Regions from separate parts of the Vibrio sp. nBUS_14 genome, predicted to be linked through region 1. Evidence: predicted binding sites of a transcription regulator. Region 1 holds the regulator's gene; each other region holds the start of a gene.
What was found. The regulator CRP, encoded in region 1, controls carbon source genes, mostly activating them, when cyclic AMP is high. The targets are predictions, from matches to a motif close to TGTGANNNNNNTCACA.
Positions count from the first base shown of each region.

Region 2: the regulator CRP is predicted to act here: its motif matches at 2,414-2,429, upstream of ACMAZD_RS19675 (glycogen/starch/alpha-glucan phosphorylase).
Region 3: the regulator CRP is predicted to act here: its motif matches at 3,801-3,816, upstream of ACMAZD_RS14010 (NupC/NupG family nucleoside CNT transporter).

Region 1 covers NZ_CP179206.1:3,386,778-3,393,547, forward strand. The annotation lists gene ACMAZD_RS16020 (YheU family protein) at 78-290, shown strand; gene ACMAZD_RS16025 (phosphoribulokinase) at 368-1,237, shown strand; gene crp (cAMP-activated global transcriptional regulator CRP) at 1,479-2,111, shown strand; gene ACMAZD_RS16035 (DUF1338 domain-containing protein) at 2,316-3,107, opposite strand; gene astD (succinylglutamate-semialdehyde dehydrogenase) at 3,366-4,823, opposite strand; gene astA (arginine N-succinyltransferase) at 4,863-5,882, opposite strand; gene ACMAZD_RS16050 (aspartate aminotransferase family protein) at 5,990-6,770, opposite strand, start outside.
Region 2 covers NZ_CP179207.1:459,824-466,593, reverse strand. The annotation lists gene ACMAZD_RS19675 (glycogen/starch/alpha-glucan phosphorylase) at 1-2,234, opposite strand, end outside; gene malT (HTH-type transcriptional regulator MalT) at 2,802-5,510, shown strand; gene ACMAZD_RS19665 (DUF368 domain-containing protein) at 6,062-6,770, shown strand, end outside.
Region 3 covers NZ_CP179206.1:2,979,683-2,986,452, forward strand. The annotation lists gene deoA (thymidine phosphorylase) at 1-984, opposite strand, end outside; gene deoC (deoxyribose-phosphate aldolase) at 1,097-1,873, opposite strand; gene ACMAZD_RS14010 (NupC/NupG family nucleoside CNT transporter) at 2,394-3,656, opposite strand; gene ACMAZD_RS14015 (TatD family hydrolase) at 3,861-4,673, opposite strand; gene ACMAZD_RS14020 (DUF5363 family protein) at 4,654-4,809, opposite strand; gene prfC (peptide chain release factor 3) at 4,908-6,488, opposite strand; gene rimI (ribosomal protein S18-alanine N-acetyltransferase) at 6,660-6,770, opposite strand, start outside.

The sequences.
Region 1 (6,770 bases):
AGTGGTAGACACACTGATCAACACATCAATAAACCTATTAATGAACATATCCATGAACATAAAAGAGAGAAGTATTTATGATCATCCCATGGCAAGACATCGCACCAGAAACGCTGGAAAACCTCATTAAAGAATTCGTGCTGCGTGAAGGCACAGACTACGGTGACGTAGAGGTTTCACTGCAAAACAAGATTGACCAAGTGAAACATCAATTAGCCTCAAAGGAAGTCAGCATCGTGTTTTCTGAGCTCCATGAAACCGTTGATATTCAAGTCACAAAATGCTTCTAAGCTGCGCTCATACAGGAGCCGTGTTATAGTGGTAAACGATTGCTAACAAGTAAGTTACTCAAAAGACAAGGGTTGTCATGTCCGCTAAACATCCAATTATTGCAGTGACGGGTTCATCTGGAGCCGGCACCACCACTACCTCAGAAGCCTTCCGTAAAATGTTCAATATGATGGACGTGAAGGCAGCTTGGGTTGAAGGGGATAGTTTCCATCGCTTCACTCGACCAGAGATGGATGTCGAGATCCGTAAGGCACGCGAACAAGGTAAGCACATCAGCTACTTTGGTCCACAAGCTAACGATTTTGGCGCATTAGAAGAGTTCTTCCGTCAATACGGTAATGAAGGCACGGGCAAAGTCCGCAGTTATCTACATACCTTCGATGAAGCCGTTCCTTACAACCAAATGCCTGGCACCTTTACGCCATGGCAAGAGATCCCTGAAAACTCGGATGTGATGTTCTATGAAGGCCTTCATGGTGGTGTAGTCGATGGAGACATTAACGTCTCGCAATACGTCGACCTGTTGATCGGCATGGTACCTATCGTAAACTTGGAGTGGATCCAGAAATTCGTTCGTGACACACGCGATCGTGGGCACTCTCGCGAAGCGGTGATGGACTCGATTGTTCGCTCAATGGATGATTACCTTAACTACATTACCCCGCAGTTTTCGCGCACTCATATCAACTTTCAGCGTGTTCCAACCGTAGATACATCGAATCCACTGAACGCCAAAGGGATTCCAAGTTTAGACGAAAGCTTCGTGGTTATACGTTTGCGCGGTATCAAAAACGTCGATTTCCCTTATCTTTTGGCTATGATTGATGGCTCATTTATGTCACGTCATAACACGCTTGTAGTGCCAGGAGGCAAAATGAGTTTTGCTATGGAGCTCATTGTAAGGCCAATCTTGCAACAACTCATCGAAACCGGAAAAATAGGTTAACAAAACGACATTCTGGTTGATTACTTTTCATACCGTGATCATGTGCACAATTTTGCGTAAAAAATCGTAGCTTGGCCACGATTAAAATCAAGAAATAGTACCTGAAAAAGGATACTATTCTTAAACGAGACACAAGATAGCTTGCAGCACTCAACGAGTGCTCTTATCCTAACTGAGTCAATTCAGGCTTAGCTAAAATACGGAAAGCGGCAAGCATACCCTGCAGAGGAAGTGAGATATTATGGTTCTAGGTAAACCTCAAACCGATCCAACATTAGAGTGGTTCCTTTCACACTGTCATATTCATAAGTACCCTTCAAAAAGTACTTTGATTCATGCTGGTGAAAAGGCAGAAACCTTGTACTACATCGTTAAAGGTTCTGTGGCTGTTCTTATTAAAGACGAAGAAGGTAAGGAAATGATTCTTTCTTACCTAAACCAAGGCGACTTCATCGGTGAACTTGGACTTTTCGAAGAAGACCAAGAGCGTACTGCATGGGTTCGTGCAAAATCTCCTTGTGAAGTAGCTGAAATTTCGTTCAAGAAATTCCGTCAACTTATTCAAGTGAACCCAGATATCCTAATGCGCCTTTCAGCGCAAATGGCAAACCGTCTACAAGTAACTAGCCAAAAAGTTGGTGACTTAGCGTTCCTTGACGTAACAGGTCGTATCGCTCAAACGCTACTTAACCTAGCGAAACAGCCAGATGCAATGACTCACCCTGACGGCATGCAAATCAAGATCACTCGTCAAGAGATTGGCCAGATCGTTGGTTGTTCTCGTGAGACAGTAGGACGTATCTTGAAAATGCTTGAAGAGCAGAACCTAATTTCTGCACACGGTAAGACTATCGTGGTATACGGCACTCGTTAATCTCGATTAGCTGAGCCAAAAATTTGAAAGCCACCAAATGCAAATTTGGTGGCTTTTTTGTTTTCCAAGGTCTAGAGAGCAGATACAAGATACAAGATACAAGATACAAGATACGAATGGGACAGTTACTGCTTCCAAGCGCAAACACTTTCGAAGCGAAGCGTAACCGTATCTCTAGGGCAAAGCACATGCTCGTATCTTTCTTTAACCGTTGGTGCTTTCGAAGATCTTATCCGCTGATGCTGCAACGAATCCTGTATAAAGCTCACCATTGGCCATCGCATAACGCTTAGCGAACTCATAGAAACCACCGGGAATCATCTCATTGCCTTCAACAAATGAAACTGGGACTTTGTCTGCCATTGTTGATGATTGCTCTAATAAGACCTCTGGAGAGCCTTTAACCTCACCACCAGACGCATTGACCGTGAAGCCTGACTCGCTCAGGTAATCATTCACTGACTGCACTTCATCAAAAGCGTCGAGTTGATTAACACTCACCGTAAAGTGGTTTGCACCGTAACCATGAGCTGCGAGCCAAGAAGCGTATTCACTCTCTTTTGCTAGCACTTGGAAATCTGCGAAATTCAAATCCCAAAGACGACCACCAAACAAGAATTCATGGCCTTGAAGCTTACTTGCGTCAACTTGCTCAACCAACTTAGCAACAATCTGTTGCAGATCACTTGAACACTCTTCTACTTTCAACTCACTAATGAACACTTTTGGTTGGTTTGGATCTGGGTGCTCGTAGTGCTTAGCCACTAGCTTCTTGCTCTCAAATAAGTAATCGCCACACGCCTTGTAACCTAACTCAAAGAAAGGTTTAGCCAATGTTTCAATACCTAGCGGTGCAACATTGAAAGTACGCAGTGCAATGTGATCATTAATCAGAGCTTCGTCTTCTTTCAGCAAGTGATGCACTTTCTCAGCCGATGGACACAGCCTGTGAATATAATCGTCCCATAGTGATTTAAAGAGTAGATCGGGCGTCATGGTGACTCCTTGTTAGAGGTTCTAGCAAGCTAGTAATTTGGATTAGAAAGGAAGAGGCTGGACATAGAGTCAGCAGCCATCAGCCTGTGACATACTTGTTCTATTATTATCTACCGCCCAATCGAGGTGTCGGACGTGGGTGAAAAGAGGAAGCGATAACACCGCTTCCTTATTACACAATTAACCAATGAATCTGTTATTCATGAACCTAGAGCTCATAAGCTTGTGATTCATCAAGTTATAGCTTAAAAGCCAAAACTACAGCTCAATACCAGGGCTAAACGTAGCTGGCAGTTGAGTTTCACCACCTTCCATTGACGCCATTGGGTAAGCACAGTAGTCCGCCGCGTAGTAAGCACTTGGGCGTAGGTTGCCTGAAGCACCCGGGCCGCCAAATGGTGCATCACCACTTGCGCCTGTTAGCTGGCGATTACGATTAACAATACCCGCACGGATATGATCAACGAAGTATTCCCACTCTGAATCGTCTGTTGATACTAAACCGGCAGACAAACCAAAGCGCGTGTCATTAGCCAATTCAACCGCTTGCTCTAGCGATTGATAACGAACCACTTGCAGCAATGGGCCGAAGTACTCTTCATCTGGCAACTCAGCAATGTTGGTTGCATCGATAATACCCGGAGAAACAAACGCCGCTTCGCCCGCTTTTGCTTCGACTAGGCTTACACCACCTAGTGATTGCAGATTAGCTTGCGCGTCCAGAATGAACTTAGCTGCCGCTTCAGAGATTTGTGGGCCCATGAAGGGTGCGGGCTCAGCGAATGGCTGCTCAACACGAATCTTCAAGGTAGCCGCAACGAGCTTATCGAGCAATTGATCGCCCTTCTCGCCAACAGGAACATACAAACGACGAGCACATGTACAACGTTGACCCGCACTGATGAAAGCCGATTGAATGATGGTATAAACCGTCGCGTCAGCATCACCAAACTGGTCACTGATCACCATCGGGTTGTTGCCACCCATCTCTAGCGCCAGCATCTTGCCCGGTTGACCTGCGAATTGACGGTGAAGGATATGACCGGTATTAGCACTACCCGTGAATAGCACGCCATCAAGACCTTTAGCATCGGCTAGTGCAATACCTGTCTCTTTCGCGCCTTGCACTAGATTGATCACACCAGCAGGAAGGCCAGCTTCTTGCCATAGCTTCATCGCAAACTCACCCGTCCAAGGTGTCTGCTCTGACGGCTTAAATACCACGGTATTACCCGATAATAGAGCTGGAACAATATGACCGTTTGGTAGGTGACCAGGGAAGTTATAAGGGCCAAATACCGCCATTACACCTAATGGACGATGGCGCAATACGATTTGGTTACCTGCCGCTTCACGCGAAGCTTCGCCCGTACGTTCGTGGTAAGCACGAATAGAGATAGCGATCTTACCCGCCATTGCGCCCGCTTCAGTGCGAGTTTCCCAAATCGGTTTACCCGTCTCTTTTGCAATAATCTGTGCAATCTCTTCGCTGTTCTCTTTTACCTTCTCAGCAAAGTTCAACACGACCGCTTCACGCTCAGCAAAGCTCAGTTTTTTCCAAACTAAGAACGCGTCACGAGCCGCTGTTACTGCAGATTCAACCTGCGCTGGTGTTGCACTATCGCCTTGCCACACGACTTCATTATTGTATGGACTTACTGATGTCATGGCATCGCCTTGACCTGCCACCCACTGTCCTGCTATCCACTGAGTCATACTTCTATCCTTAAAATCTTCGACAGATAATCGCCGCTCTTATTGAGCCAACATGCGAACGAATTCGCCTTCTTTTACTTCAAGAGCGCTTGCTACTTCAGATGATAAAATCACTGTGTCGCTTGCTTGGTCATACGCGCCTTTCGCGGCTACTGCGCGGAAGTTCTCAAACGAGGTATTACCAATTAGGAAGTCTTTAGAGCTGGAGTGCTCTGCAATTTTCACCTGAGCTCGAATCGCATGACGCACTGATTCAATGTTTCTTAAATCACACTCAACCGTTGGGCCTGCATCAAAGATGTCGACATAACCGCGGTTAGTGAAACCTTCACGTTCCAACAACTTAAGTGCTGGGCGTGTATTATCATGTACCTCTCCAATCACCGCCTGAGCCTCTTTGCTCAGTAGGTTCACGTAGATAGGCAGCTTCGGCATTAGGTCAGCAATAAAGCCTTTCTTACCGATACCGGTTAGGTAATCTGCAAGCGTGAAATCAATTGAGAAGAAGTGCTCTTGCAGCCATTGCCAGAAAGGTGAGTTACCTTCCGCATCCGATACACCACGCATCTCAGCAAAAATCGTTTTCGAGAAACGCTCTGGGTGCTCAGACATGATCAGGAAGCGACACTTCGACATCAAACGACCATTCAATCCACCACGGAAAGCTGGGCGCAAGAACAGTGTGCAGATCTCACTGCATCCTGTGTAGTTATTACCGAAAGTCAGTAACTTCACGACGTTATTCACGCCAAGCTTTTGCGATGAGTGAACCACTTTGCTGATGTGGTAAGAGTAAAACGGAACATCCCAGCCAATTGAGGCTTCGATGCCTGTCGTGCCAGCGACTTCTTCCGTTTCAGTGTCGAAGCCAACCATTAGGTAGCCTTCATCACCAGGTTCAGTCACGTCTTGCTTAGCAAAGCTGTATTCAGAATGAGTAATTCGGTTGGTTAACAGTTCTTCGTTAACCGGAAGAGATGTGAATCCGTGACCAGATTCAACCGCGCAAGTATGCAGCGCATCGTAATCAGATAATTTTATTGGGCGAACAACTAGCATCAATATTCCCTCCAGATGCAAAACAGGCCCAAAACCAGAAGCTTGGGCCTTTAGCAGTACGTCATGGGATCGCTCTAATGGCGATCATTCCTATGACGCCGCTCAGGCTAAACTAACGTAGCGATTGCTTTGTCTAGTTTTGATAAACCTTCTTCAATTTCTTGCGTAGTGATAACCAGTGATGGTGTGAAACGAACCACGTTTACACCCGCAACCAGTACCATCAAGCCTTGTTCGCCTGCTGCTACTAACACATCACGAGCACGACCTTGCCATGCTTCATTAAGCGCAGCGCCTAATAATAGGCCTTTACCGCGAACTTCACTGAATATTTGGTATTTGTCGTTAATCTTAGCTAAACCATCACGGAACATAGCTTCACGTTCTTTCACACCAGCCAACGTTTCAGGTTGGCTTACTACGTCAACAACTGCTTCTGCAACGGCACACGCTAGTGGGTTACCACCGTAAGTAGAACCGTGCGTACCCACTTTTAGGTGTGTCGCCAGTTCAGACGTTGTTAGCATTGCACCGATAGGGAAACCGCCACCTAGTGATTTCGCTGTGCTTAGGATATCAGGTGTCACACCTAGACCTTGGTAAGCGTAAAAGTTACCCGTACGGCCATTACCCGTTTGCACTTCATCAAAGATAAGCAGCGCATTGTGTTTGTCACACAGCTCACGAACCGTGTTCACGAACTCTGATGTTGGAGAAATGATACCGCCCTCGCCTTGCAGAGGTTCCATCATGATTGCACATGTGCGATCTGAGATGTGCGCTTCTAGCGCTGCAATATCGTTGTAAGGCAGGTGAGTTACATCGCCCGGTTTAGGACCGAAGCCATCAGAGTAAGCCTCTTGACCACCGACCGTTACGGTAAAGAAA
Region 2 (6,770 bases), on a different replicon from region 1:
GTTGCACGTAGAAGGCCTGGTTGACCTGGAGAGAACTCATCGCCAGTCAATAGGTCTAGAGATGCTTTCAGTAGAGGGTCTGCATTATAGTAGTTGTATGGGTTGTAACCCTGATCTTTCAATGCAACAACACCGTCAACGTCTAGGCCGAAAATGTAGATATTTTCATCGCCAACTTCTTCACGGATCTCAACGTTTGCGCCATCCATCGTACCGATAGTTAGAGCGCCGTTTAGAGCCATCTTCATGTTGCCCGTACCTGATGCTTCTTTACCAGCCAGTGAGATTTGCTGAGAAACGTCTGCTGCAGGGATGATGATTTCAGCCATGCTTACACGGTAGTCAGGGATGAATACCACTTTAAGCTTGTTGCCGATGCGAGGATCGTTGTTGATCTTCTCTGCAATCTTGTTAACTGCGAAGATGATCTCTTTCGCTAAGTGGTAACCCGGTGCTGCTTTCGCGGCGAAGAAACATACGCGTGGCTCACACTCAAAACCAGGTTCATTAAGAATACGGTGGTACAGAGATAGAATGTGAAGCAAATCTAGGTGCTGACGCTTGTATTCGTGTAGACGCTTGATTTGCACGTCGAAGATAGCGTTAGTGTCTAGCTCGATACCCATGTTCTCTTGAACCCAATCAGCAAGGCGCTGTTTGTTTTCTTTCTTAACCGCCATGAATTCTTTTTGGAATTTCGCGTCTGTTGCAAACTTAGCAATGCCTTCAAGTTGCTCAAGTTTTGCAGGCCATTCTGAACCGATCTTATCTGTGATTAGCGTAGATAGACCTGGGTTACAGAACTTCAACCATCGACGTGGCGTGATGCCGTTCGTTACGTTAGTCAGTTTACCTGGGAAGATTTCGTTGAACTCAGGGAACAAGTCTTTCTTAACCAGTTGTGAGTGAAGCGCAGCTACACCGTTTACTTTGTAAGAGCCAATCACACATAAGTTTGCCATGCGAACCATGCGGTGGAAACCTTCTTGGATGATAGAAAGCTTCGCTTGCTTCTCACCGTCACCAGGCCACATCTTGCGAACTTCTTGCATGAAACGGTGGTTGATTTCAAAAATGATTTCCATGTGACGTGGAAGAAGACGGTTGATCAATGATTCAGACCATGTCTCTAGAGCTTCAGGAAGTAGTGTGTGGTTCGTATATGCGAACGTATGAGCACTGATTTCCCATGCTTGATCCCAAGTTAAACCTTTCTCATCAATCAGGATGCGCATCAATTCAGGGATAGCGATAGTTGGGTGCGTATCGTTAAGCTGAATCGTTTCTTGCTTTGGCAGATCTTCTAAACAGAAACCCGCCGCTTCGTGACGACGTAGAATATCGCGAACAGACGCTGCTGAGTGGAAGTACTGCTGCATTAGACGCAGAGTCTTACCTTTCTCGTGATTGTCGTTCGGGTAAAGCACTTTAGTGATGTTACCTGCATCGATTAGCGAGTGTTGTGCTTCGAAGTAATCACCGTTGTTAAAGCTTGCTAGTGAGAATGGTGCGATTGCCTGACATTCCCAAAGACGTAATGGGTAAACCGTGTTTGACTCGTAACCTACGATAGGTAAATCCCAAGGCATTGCTTTTAATTCCATACCAGGAACCCAAGCACGAACTTCTTTACCGTCAACGAATTCAACTTCTACATGACCGTAAAAACCAATGTGTTGTGCTAGCTCTGGACGAGCCACTTCCCATGGGTAACCTTCAACACCGCGCCATGCGTCTGGTGCTTCTTGTTGGCGACCGTCTTGGAAAGACTGTTTGAACAAACCGTATTCGTAGTGAAGGCCGTAGCCTACTGTTGGGTATTCTTGAGCGGCACAAGAATCCATGAAACAAGCAGCAAGACGACCAAGGCCACCATTACCTAGTGATGGGTCGCGTTCTTCTTCTAGAAGGTCAGTTAGGTTTTGACCTAGCTCTTCCATTGCATGAGTGATTTGCTCATACAGGCCCATGCTGATTAGGTTGTTACCTGTCAGACGACCAATCAAGAATTCTAGCGAAAGGTAGTTAACACTCTTCGCATTTTTGATTTTTTCATCGTTTTCAGTTTCTAACAGGTCGAATGTTGTGAGTTCTGCTAATGCGCGCCCCATCGCTAGGTACCATGCGCGGCTATCTGCATTTTCAATCGTTGTTGCGTAGGTTGCAGATAAATGTTTCTTAACGCTTTCTTGGAACGACACTTTATCGAAAGTTTTTTGCTGAGTTGGTTTCATTTCAGAAATCTCGCTTTTAATAATTCTAATTCATCTGTGATATATCGTGCATGGTCACCATTAACTAAACATCCTCCCGCCCGTACAACTAACTAGGAGTAGATCGGAGGGCGTAGGGGGCGTACCGACATAGGGTTAGTGATCTGACTCTCATGTTCTGACTTCGAACAAAAACGTGGAGTGACTGGGATCACAAGCTCCCGTTCGATAACTTAACTTCAAATGATGTGACTTTTATTTAACTCATTTAAAGTCATTGCCAAATCTGAGTTTCAGATCACGAAAATATTTTCCGCCTCTCATCTTTTGCAGAGAAAGATGTGTAGGTAAGGGAAAAGTTACATTCACAAACCACCCCGCAAGGTGAGAAAAGTCACAAATAAAGGGCGTAGAACGCTAAAAACATGCAGGAGTGCAAGGTTTCTGAGGAGGATAATAGTCGGTAACGTTTTGCTTCACGTAATATGAGTAAAGACTTAAGTAATTAGGCTAATGTCATTAGAGTGCACTCAACGATAGATTGAGATATTCCAGAACATAGCCACGGAATAGGTGTAAAACTTCGATATGTGGATCCCTTCGAAACTGACTCGTCCCGGCCGCTTACACAATGCAATCCTGCGACCTAGAGTTCTCGATCTGCTTCAGAATGCAGATTGCTACAAACTCGTACTGTTCCGCTCTCCAGCGGGGTATGGCAAGACCACTATGGCTGCACAATGGCTGGTAGATAAACCCAATTTGGGTTGGTACAGCATTGACGACAGTGACAATGATGCCTTTCGCTATATCAACTACCTACTTCAATCACTTAACAAAGCGACTCAAAATGCCTGTCCTAATGCCCAAAAACTGGCAGAAAAGCGACAGTTCTCATCACTGCATTCTTTGTTAAGCGAAGTGTTCGCCGAGATGTCTGAATTCCACCAGGAATGTTTCCTCGTGCTGGATGACTACCACTTAGTTAATAACGATGACATTCACGAGGCGATGCGCTTTTTCCTCAAGCACATGCCCGACAATCTAACGCTTGTTGTGACTAGCCGTGGGACACCACCACTAGGCACTGCAAACCTTCGTGTTCGTGATCTGATGATTGAGATTGGCAACGACTCTCTGGCTTTTGATACTGAAGAGACGACGCGCTTCTTCAATCAACGTGTCGCTGATGGTGTAGATGACACCACCGCTGGCAGTATCTGTACTTATGTTGAGGGGTGGCCTTCTGCACTTCAGCTTATTGCCCTTCAAGCTCAACATCAAAAACGCACGCTGGCTCAATCGGCCGAGTCTTTCTCTCACTTTAACCATGCCCACCTTTGGGATTACTTAGTTGAAGAAGTATTCGATCTACTGGATAAAGAAACCCGACAGTTCTTGATGCAGTGTTCAGTACTTGATCATTTCAATGACGAGCTTGTATGCGCACTTACCCAACGTGAAGATGCACTGGGGATGATCGAGTCACTCAACCGATTTGGCTTGTTCATCTACCCTCTTGAAGGCGAGAAGAACTGGTACCGCTTCCATAACCTATTCGGTGAATTTCTTGCCCACGAGCGCCAAGCGCGAATTCCACAACAAGAAGCCGAGTTGCACAGAAGTGCCGCGAAAGCGTGGATCAAACAAAAAACGCCTCATCAAGCACTACGACATGCACAACGCGCAGAAGATCCAGAACTGATCATCCAAATTCTAACGGAACACGGTTGGCCGATGTTTAACCAAGGCGAGTTGTCTTCGCTAGAGATGGCGATCAAACAACTAACTACGGATCAGTTATACAGTGAGCCGAAGCTATCAATGCTGCGCGCTTGGCTAGCACAGAGTCAGCACCGCTATGATCAAGTAGGCACTCTATTAGAAGAAGCCGAAACACAGTATCAAGCTCGAAACATCGAACTGGATACTCAGCAGCAAGGTCAATACAACGCCCTACGTGCGCAAGTTGCTATTAATAGTAATGAACCAGAAAAAGCATTGGAATTGGCTGAGCTTTCTCTAAGCCAGTTAAACACGACCGTTTATCGTAGCCGTATTGTTGCGACTTCTGTTGTCGGCGAAGTCAATCACGTAATGGGCAATCTAAGCCGTGCCTTGCCAATGATGCAGCAGACTGAAAAGCTTGCACGTCAATATCAGGTTTACCATCAAGCACTGTGGGCGATTTTGCAACAGAGCGAAATCCTGATTGCTCAAGGTTATGTTCAAGCAGCGTTTGAGCTGCAAGACAGTGCGTTCAAATTGATCGAAGAACATCAGCTGCAATACGTACCTCTGCATGAATTCTTGTTGCGTGTTCGAGCTCAGGTCTTCTGGTGTTGGAACCGATTAGATGAAGCGGAAGAGTGTTGTTACAAGGGCTTAGATATTCTTGGCCACCACTCGCCAAGTAAGCATCTGCACAGCTATTCGATGCTGGCTCGTATCTCGCTCAGCCGTGGTGAAATAGATAAAGCATCTAAGTTTATCGATCAAATCCAACACCTATTGCGTCAATCGACCTATCACGTGGATTGGACAGCGAATGCATCACTTTCATTGATCTTATTCTGGCAGGTCAAAGGCGATAAAGGCGCCATTCGTGACTGGTTAAGTGTTGCAGTTCGTCCGGAATCGGCGAGTAACCACTTCTGTCAGCTTCAATGGCGAAATATTGTAAGATCTCACATCATTCTTGAGCAATATGAAGAAGCGGAAGAAGCGCTGACCTTCCTGAAAAGCGAAGCACAGCGTTCACACCTGATTACTGATACCAATAGAAACTTGATCGTTGAAGCCGTATTACTTACACAGATTAACGATGAAGACAGCGCTCGTGTATTGCTTGAAGAAGCTCTACATATGACCAATCAAACCGGAATGGTAGGTAACTTTTTGGTCGACGGTGGCACTATCGGACATATCTTAGATAAGTTGAGCAACAAGCCTGGGTTAGGCGATTTAGAACGTCACCGTGCTCAGCAAATCATGAAAGATATCTCAACTACCCAACGCAGCCGTTCGGTTCACTTCGATGAAGACTTTGTTGAGAATCTGGTTAATCACCCGAACATTCCTGAGCTTGTGCGTACTAGCCCACTCACACAGCGTAAATGGCAGGTGCTTGGCCTGATCTACTCTGGATTTAGTAATGAGCAAATCGCCCAAGAACTTGATGTTGCAGGTACCACGATCAAGACTCACATCCGTAACCTGTACCAAAAGCTTAATATTGCCAACCGTAAAGAAGCAATCAGCACAGCAGAGAATTTGTTGCAGTTGATGGGATACTAAAACGGATTTGAAATTCTAAATAAAGCAGAAGCTGGTCACCGATGGTGGCTGGCTTTTTTTCGCTTCGACATAAAGGAATTAGCAGGAAAAATCACAGAGGGCCGAATGACAAGCAAAAAAATAGCCAACCGCAATAATCGCGATTGGCTTTATATATTTGTGAACAAATTATAAGTTCACTAACAACGTCAGTTGGCTAGGTGACCCTCGGCTTAAGAAGGGTCGATTAACACTTTGCAGTTAGCGTGCCAACTTTAATTTAGCGTTTTATAAGCCCTGCATCGCATAAAACCCGCGATTTTCACATGCGAATTGCAAAGTGCATTTGCATAATGCAACCAAGACGAAACATCGATAAGAGACCAGTCTCATCGATACTCTTAATGATAAATCACTAAGTGGTTGTATTTTAAATATTAGGCAAATGTTCACTTCAACTTATTGCCTTACAATTAAGAAGGTAATAAAAGCACCTCGCCAAAGGCATATTCATACTTTTTTTACACTAAAGTTTGTATACTGCACAAAATCACCCTCAACTCAATGAAACAATGAACTACTTAAGTACTTTTTTCAAAGGCATGGCAATGGGCGCAGCCGACGTTGTCCCTGGCGTATCGGGCGGAACCATCGCATTCATCACTGGTATCTACGATACCCTGCTAGAAAGCATTCGCAGAATTAACCCTAGCGTACTTGGCTTATGGAAACGCGAAGGCTTCAAAGCCGCGTTTAACCACATCAATGGTTTCTTCCTGATCTCACTGTTCGCGGGCGTATTCACAAGTATTGCAACATTCGCAAAACTGATTTCTTGGTTATTGGTCACGCATCCGGTTCCACTGTGGTCTTTCTTCTTTGGCCTTATCTTAGTGTCGGTTTTCCACATTCTTAAGCAAGTAGAAAAACGCGATATGATTCGATTCGTATTTTTACTGCTTGGTGTTGCCTTCGCTTATAGCATTACTGTGCTTAAGCCTCTGCAAATGGAGCCAACCAGTATCAACATCCTCATTGCAGGTGCGATCGCGATCTGTGCGATGATCTTACCTGGCATATCAGGCAGCTTCATTTTGCTGTTAATTGGTATGTACGGCCCCGTGCTTGGCGCCGTGAAGGAATTCCAAATTGACGTGCTTGCCCTATTCCTTGCGGGCTGCGTGATCGGTCTACTAACTTTCTCACATGTACTGTCTTGGCTATTGCGTTCATTCCGCGACTTCACGCTTGTGTTCTTAACCGGTTTGATGATTGGTACGC
Region 3 (6,770 bases), 410 kb from region 1:
CGTTACGAAATCTGCTGGACCACCAAGGCCCGCTACCATCTTACCGAAGCACTCTGCTGCTTTACCGTTATCCAGTACTGCCATCAGTTTTTCACGCGCTTCATCTGAATCTTTTGCTAGGTTACCCAGCACCAACATTTCCGCACACGACGCTAGCGTAATTTCCAACAAACGTGGGTTGCGGTATTCGCCAGTTAGGAATTGAACCGCTTCACGTACTTCGACTGCGTTACCCGCTGAAGAAGCTAGAACTTGGTTCATGTCGGTTAGGATTGCTGTTGTTTTAGTGCCAGCACCGTTTGCTACTGCAACGATAGATTTCGCAAGTTCTTCAGAAGCTTCATACGTTGGCATGAATGCGCCTGAACCGACTTTTACGTCCATCACTAGAGAATCAAGGCCAGCAGCCAATTTCTTAGATAGGATTGAAGCTGTGATTAGCGAGATGTTATCTACTGTTGCTGTGATATCACGAGTCGCGTAAACACGCTTGTCAGCCGGTGCTAGGTCGCCCGTTTGGCCAATAATCGCCACGCCAGCTTCTTTGGTTACTGCACCAAACACATCGTTGGTAGGTGTAATGTTGTAACCAGGGATAGATTCTAACTTGTCTAGCGTACCGCCAGTGTGACCTAAACCACGACCAGAGATCATTGGAACGAAACCGCCACATGCTGCCACCATAGGGCCAAGCATCAAAGAGGTTACGTCGCCAACACCACCAGTAGAGTGTTTATCAACGATTGGGCCATCAAAGTTCATATGGCTCCAGTCAATCACCATGCCTGAATCGCGCATTGCACATGTTAGTGCTATACGTTCTGGCATCGTCATTTCATTAAAAAAGATAGCCATTGCGAATGCAGCAATTTGGCCTTCAGAAACCGTGTTTTTAGCGACACCTTGGATGAAGAAGTTAATTTCTTCTGTGGTCAGTACTTCGTTATCACGTTTTCTGCGAATAATTTCTTGAGGTAGATACATTAGTGCCTCCCAAACTCTGAGCGAGTATGGTTGTAGGATAAAGAGGTAATATGGAGTGACTTAACGCCACTCCATCAAACAGACTTAATTTTTATATACCCGAATGGGTAAATTAGTATGCTGCTGGATCAGCAGTTTGGTCTGTTACTTCTAATGTATTAAGAAGGTTAGTCAGTAGGCTTGAGGCACCAAAACGGTAGTGCATGTTGTCTGCCCACTCAGCGCCTAATAGCTCATCAGCCATTGCTAGGTAAGCTTGAGCATCTTCAGCTGTACGAACGCCACCAGCTGGTTTGAAACCAACTGTTTTAGCAACGCCCATGTCACGAATAACTTCAAGCATCATGCGCGCGAACTCAGGAGTTGCGTTTACTGGCACTTTACCTGTTGAAGTCTTGATGAAATTTGCACCCGCTTCGATACAGATTTGAGAAGCTTTCTTGATCAGTGCTTCTTCTTTAAGCTCACCAGTTTCGATGATCACTTTAAGCGTGATGTCACCACAAGCTGCTTTACATTGTTTAACTAGCTCAAAGCCAACTTCTTCGTTGCCAGCAATAAGAGCACGGTATGGGAATACTACGTCAACTTCGTCTGCGCCGTACGCTACCGCTGCTTTTGTTTCTGCAACAGCAATTTCGATGTCGTCATTACCATGAGGGAAGTTAGTTACAGTCGCAATGCGTACTTCTGGAGTACCTTGCTCACGCAACGCTTTCTTAGCGACTGGGATAAAGCGAGGGTAAATACAGATTGCAGCGGTGTTGCCAACTGCCGTCTTCGCGTCATGACAAAGCGCCACTACTTTCTCAGTAGTATCGTCGTCATTTAGCGTCGTTAGGTCCATAAGTTTAAGTGCACGTAGAGCTGCTGCTTTTAAATCGCTCATTTCTATCTCCGATCAATATATTCAAATAGTTAACTACTTCGCCTTCCATCCGGTATAGATGGATATTTAGTAATGCTCAGTAGCCACAAATGAACGGACTTGGTTCCCTGAAGACTTGATAACTTTCGCTACCAATTGCAATCCTTGTCACCGCACAGTACCAGTTTGGTCTATGGCACAACAAATCAGTCATGTTGTGTCTAACATCTATAGCGTATCGCTAAGTTTGGCTTAATCCCAGAAGAATAACCTTTAGATAAATCCAAGCGGTTACTTTCTTGCCAACAAGAGACGTCCTATCCCTTAAGCTTATACATTATAGGTATCCATCAATAAATTGTAGTGCTCCTTAGAACGCAAACGGTTTGTATCTCAAAAAAAATTCTAGACCCATTTTCAACTCCGAGCATATATTCATGCTATTGCAAAAATCACGGGGCCTAAAAACAAAAAAGCCCCGCAGCAATTTCTTGCTACGGGGCGATATTATTATGGCGTCTATATATCGATTTCTAACTGATTAGAAAGACAGGAAGAAGCCAGCAATTGTTGCTGCCATCAGGTTAGATAGAGTACCAGCAATAACCGCTTTAACACCCATACGAGCGATGTCTTGGCGACGGCCTGGTGCAATACCACCTAGACCACCTAGAAGAATCGCAATTGAAGAAAGGTTTGCGAAACCACATAGAGCGAACGAGATAATTGCTTGAGTCTTAACAGACATTACTTGGCCAGTCGCTTCAACGATTTGAGCGTTCTCACCGATGTATGGTACGAAGTTTAGGTATGCAACGAATTCGTTAACAACTGTCTTCTGACCAATGAAAGAACCAGCGATAGTTGCTTCTTCCCATGGAACACCAATGATGAATGCTAGCGGTGCGAAGATCCAACCTAGAAGAAGTTCTAGAGTTAGGTGTTCCATACCGAACCAACCACCGATGCCACCAAGGATACCGTTGATTAGAGCAATTAGACCGATGAATGCTAGTAGCATTGCACCAACGTTAAGAGCTAGTTGTAGACCAACTGATGCGCCACCTGCTGCTGCGTCGATAACGTTAGCTGGTTTGTCATCGCCACCGTCCATTTCGTCAGCGATGTTATCGTCTGGCGTATCTGTTTCAGGCTTGATGATTTTAGCGAATAGTAGACCACCTGGTGCTGCCATGAATGACGCTGCAACTAGGTACTCTAGAGGTACACCCATAGATGCGTAACCTGCTAGTACACCACCAGCTACAGAAGCCAAACCACCACACATTACTGCGAATAGTTCAGAGTTAGTCATTTTAGGAACAAAAGGACGAACAACTAGAGGTGCTTCTGTTTGACCAACGAAAATGTTTGCTGCTGCAGACATAGACTCGGCGCGAGAAGTACCTAGAGCTTTCTGAAGACCACCACCAAGAACTTTGATTACAATTTGCATTACACCAATGTAGTAAAGTACAGAGATAAGTGCAGAGAAGAAAATCAGAGTTGGTAGTACTTGGAAAGCAAAGATGAAACCGATACCGTCAACTGAGAAGTTAACTAGGCTGCCGAATAGGAAACCAGTACCGTCTTTACCGTAGTCGATCACTTTTGCTACACCAGCAGAGAAACCTGCAAGTAGATCACGACCCCAAGGGATGTAAAGTACGAATGCACCAAGTGCGAATTGGATAGCGAAAGCGCCACCCACTGTTCTTAGATTAATAGCTTTGCGGTTGTCAGATAGTAGTACTGCGATTGCAATCAGTGCAACCATTCCGACGAGGCTCATAAACAGGCTCATAGTTTATGACTTCCTTATTAGTTATTTATTGGCGTGATACAAAATGGGGCTATAAAGCGGAGGCAATTATACTCATGCGACCACTAATAAAGTAATGCCATCCTCACACTTTCGTACAAGATTCATGTACCATTCACACGCAAATGTGAGCCAAATCACAAGCTCAATGCAATTTACGCAAACGATAAACAAAAACCTTCGATTTTATTCACATATACTGAATGCACGATGGCTATTTTGCCATATTTGCGCTGCAACCGATTGCTTTGTCTCATTTCTAAGCAGAATAAGTTCATTTAATATCGTAACTAAATATTTGGAATGATTAACATTTCCTTGGTTCCCGAACACAGGCATGTCGGGAGCATCCGTTTCCAACACCAAGCATTCAAGGGGCAATTTAGCGATGGTTGTGCGCGTTTTTTGCGCTCTTGGGTAAGTTATCGTTCCACCGACCCCAATATAGAAACCGAGCTTGATCCATGCCAAAGCTTGCTGCTCACTCCCAGAAAAGCCGTGAATCACGCCACCCAAAGTGAATTTGTGCTGCTTTATTAGCTCAATAAGTCGGTTGTAAGACTTCCTTTCATGGATGATTAACGGCAGTTCAAATTCCTTCGCGAGTTCCATTTGTTGGATGAAAAATCGCTCTTGCTTGTCTCTATCTACATCAACAAAAAAGTCGAGTCCGCACTCTCCTATCGCAACACATTGACTCGTTCTTGAAGAGAGTAATTGGCGAAGTTCCGAAAATTTCTCCTCATTCGCTCGCTCTAGAAAGTACGGGTGGAAGCCTAATGCATAGTAAATATTGGGGTGAGATCGAGCGATCTTAGCGAGTTTTTTCCAGTTACTTTGACCAATAGAAGGAATCAGCAGCTTCTCGACATGTGCTTGTTTCGCCTCTTTAACGTAACCTTCAATACCTTTATCAAGTGCAATACCTTGCTCAAAGGTGTCAAAGTCCGCATGGCAATGGGTGTCAAACAGCGTAAATTCACTTAATTGCGGCGTCATCTTCCCTACTCTCTGTTTGTTGCCCTTGAGGATCACGGCGATAAGCCACGCAGCTACGCTTATTTTCAGGCGTTAAGCCAAGATCTTCGCACCACTTATCGTATTTATGAATCCAAGCCTTTATCCAACTGAACATACTTATCTTAAGCCTCTAACCTCAAATGATACGAATAAAAAAACGCCTATTGCAAAACAATAGACGTTTTTGTTTAACTCGAATAGAGCGCAGACTGATTAGTGCTCGCGCGTCGCTCGGAACTGAACGTCAGGGAAACGTTCAGAAGCTAGGTTCAAATTCACCATAGTCGGTGCGATATAAGACAGGTTATCACCACCATCTAACGCTAGGTTAGCTTGGCTCTTACGTTTGAACTCTTCTAGTTTCTTAGCGTCATCACATTCAACCCAACGTGCAGTTGCAACGTTCACGCCTTCGTAAATCGCTTCAACGTTGTATTCCGCTTTCAAGCGCGCTACAACTACGTCGAACTGAAGTACACCAACCGCACCAACGATCAGGTCGTTGTTCTGCATAGGACGGAATACTTGTACTGCGCCCTCTTCAGAAAGCTGAACCAAACCTTTTAGAAGTTGCTTCTGCTTTAGTGGATCGCGCAGACGTATACGACGGAATAGCTCAGGCGCGAAGTTTGGAATACCAGCGAACTTCAAGCTTTCGCCTTGCGTAAAGGTATCACCAATCTGGATTGTGCCATGGTTATGCAAACCAATGATGTCACCAGCATACGCTTTTTCAGCTCGCGCACGGTCGCCAGCCATGAAAGTTACCGCATCTGAAATACTTACGTTCTTACCAGTACGAACATGATTCATCTTCATACCTTGGTTGTAAGTACCCGAAACGATACGCATGAATGCGATACGGTCACGGTGTTTTGGATCCATATTTGCTTGGATCTTAAAGACGAAGCCAGAGAACTTCTCTTCTGTCGCTTCAACATCACGCTCGTTAGCTTGACGAGTTTGAGGACCTGGAGCCCACTTAGTCAAACCATCTAGCATGTGATCAACACCAAAGTTACCTAATGCTGTACCGAAGTAAACAGGCGTTAGTTCACCAGCAAGGAACAGTTCGTGATCAAATTCAGGACATGCGCCGATAACCAATTCAAGCTCTTCACGAACGCTGCTCGCTAAATCTTCACCAACAGCTTCGTCTAGTTCAGGGTTATCTAGACCTTTGATGATACGAACTTCTTGAATCTCATGGCCGTGGCCAGATTCATACAAGATCGTTTCATCACGGTGAATGTGGTAAACGCCTTTAAACTCTTTACCACAACCGATAGGCCAAGAGATTGGAGCACAAGCCATACCTAGCTCGCTTTCCACTTCATCTAGCACTTCCATTGGGTCACGAACATCACGGTCAAGTTTGTTCATAAACGTTACGATTGGAGTATCACGTAGACGCGTTACTTCCATCAGTTTACGAGTACGATCCTCGACACCTTTCGCAGCATCGATAACCATCAAACAAGAGTCAACCGCTGTTAGTGTACGGTACGTATCTTCCGAGAAATCTTCGTGTCCTGGAGTATCGAGTAGGTTTACTAGGCAATCATTGTATGGGAATTGCATTACCGACGTGGTTACCGAAATACCACGTTCTTTTTCCATCTCCATCCAGTCAGATTTAGCGTGCTGGTTAGAGCCACGACCTTTTACGGTACCCGCTTTTTGAATTGCGTTTCCGAATAAAAGAACTTTTTCAGTAATCGTGGTTTTACCCGCATCCGGGTGAGAGATAATTGCAAACGTTCTACGTTTGCTCACTTCTTGTTGGAAAGACATAGTCGCCCTTTGCTGATCTAAAGCGTAAAAAGGGCAAGTAGATAATACTTGCCCTTGAATTCTGTGTGCGGATTATACAGAAAGCGTATCACTTTCTAAAGGGTCAGTTTACACCCTATTTTATCGCTGATTCTGTAGTTAGCTATTTAGTAGGCTAAAAACGTAACATGGCTAGCTAAAGGCCATAAAAAGATAGCTCATAATGATCGCATCTTCGTTGCCTTGCTTGGTTGGGTAATAGTTACGACGGCGATCGACTTCATTAAAGCCGACCTTCTCGTA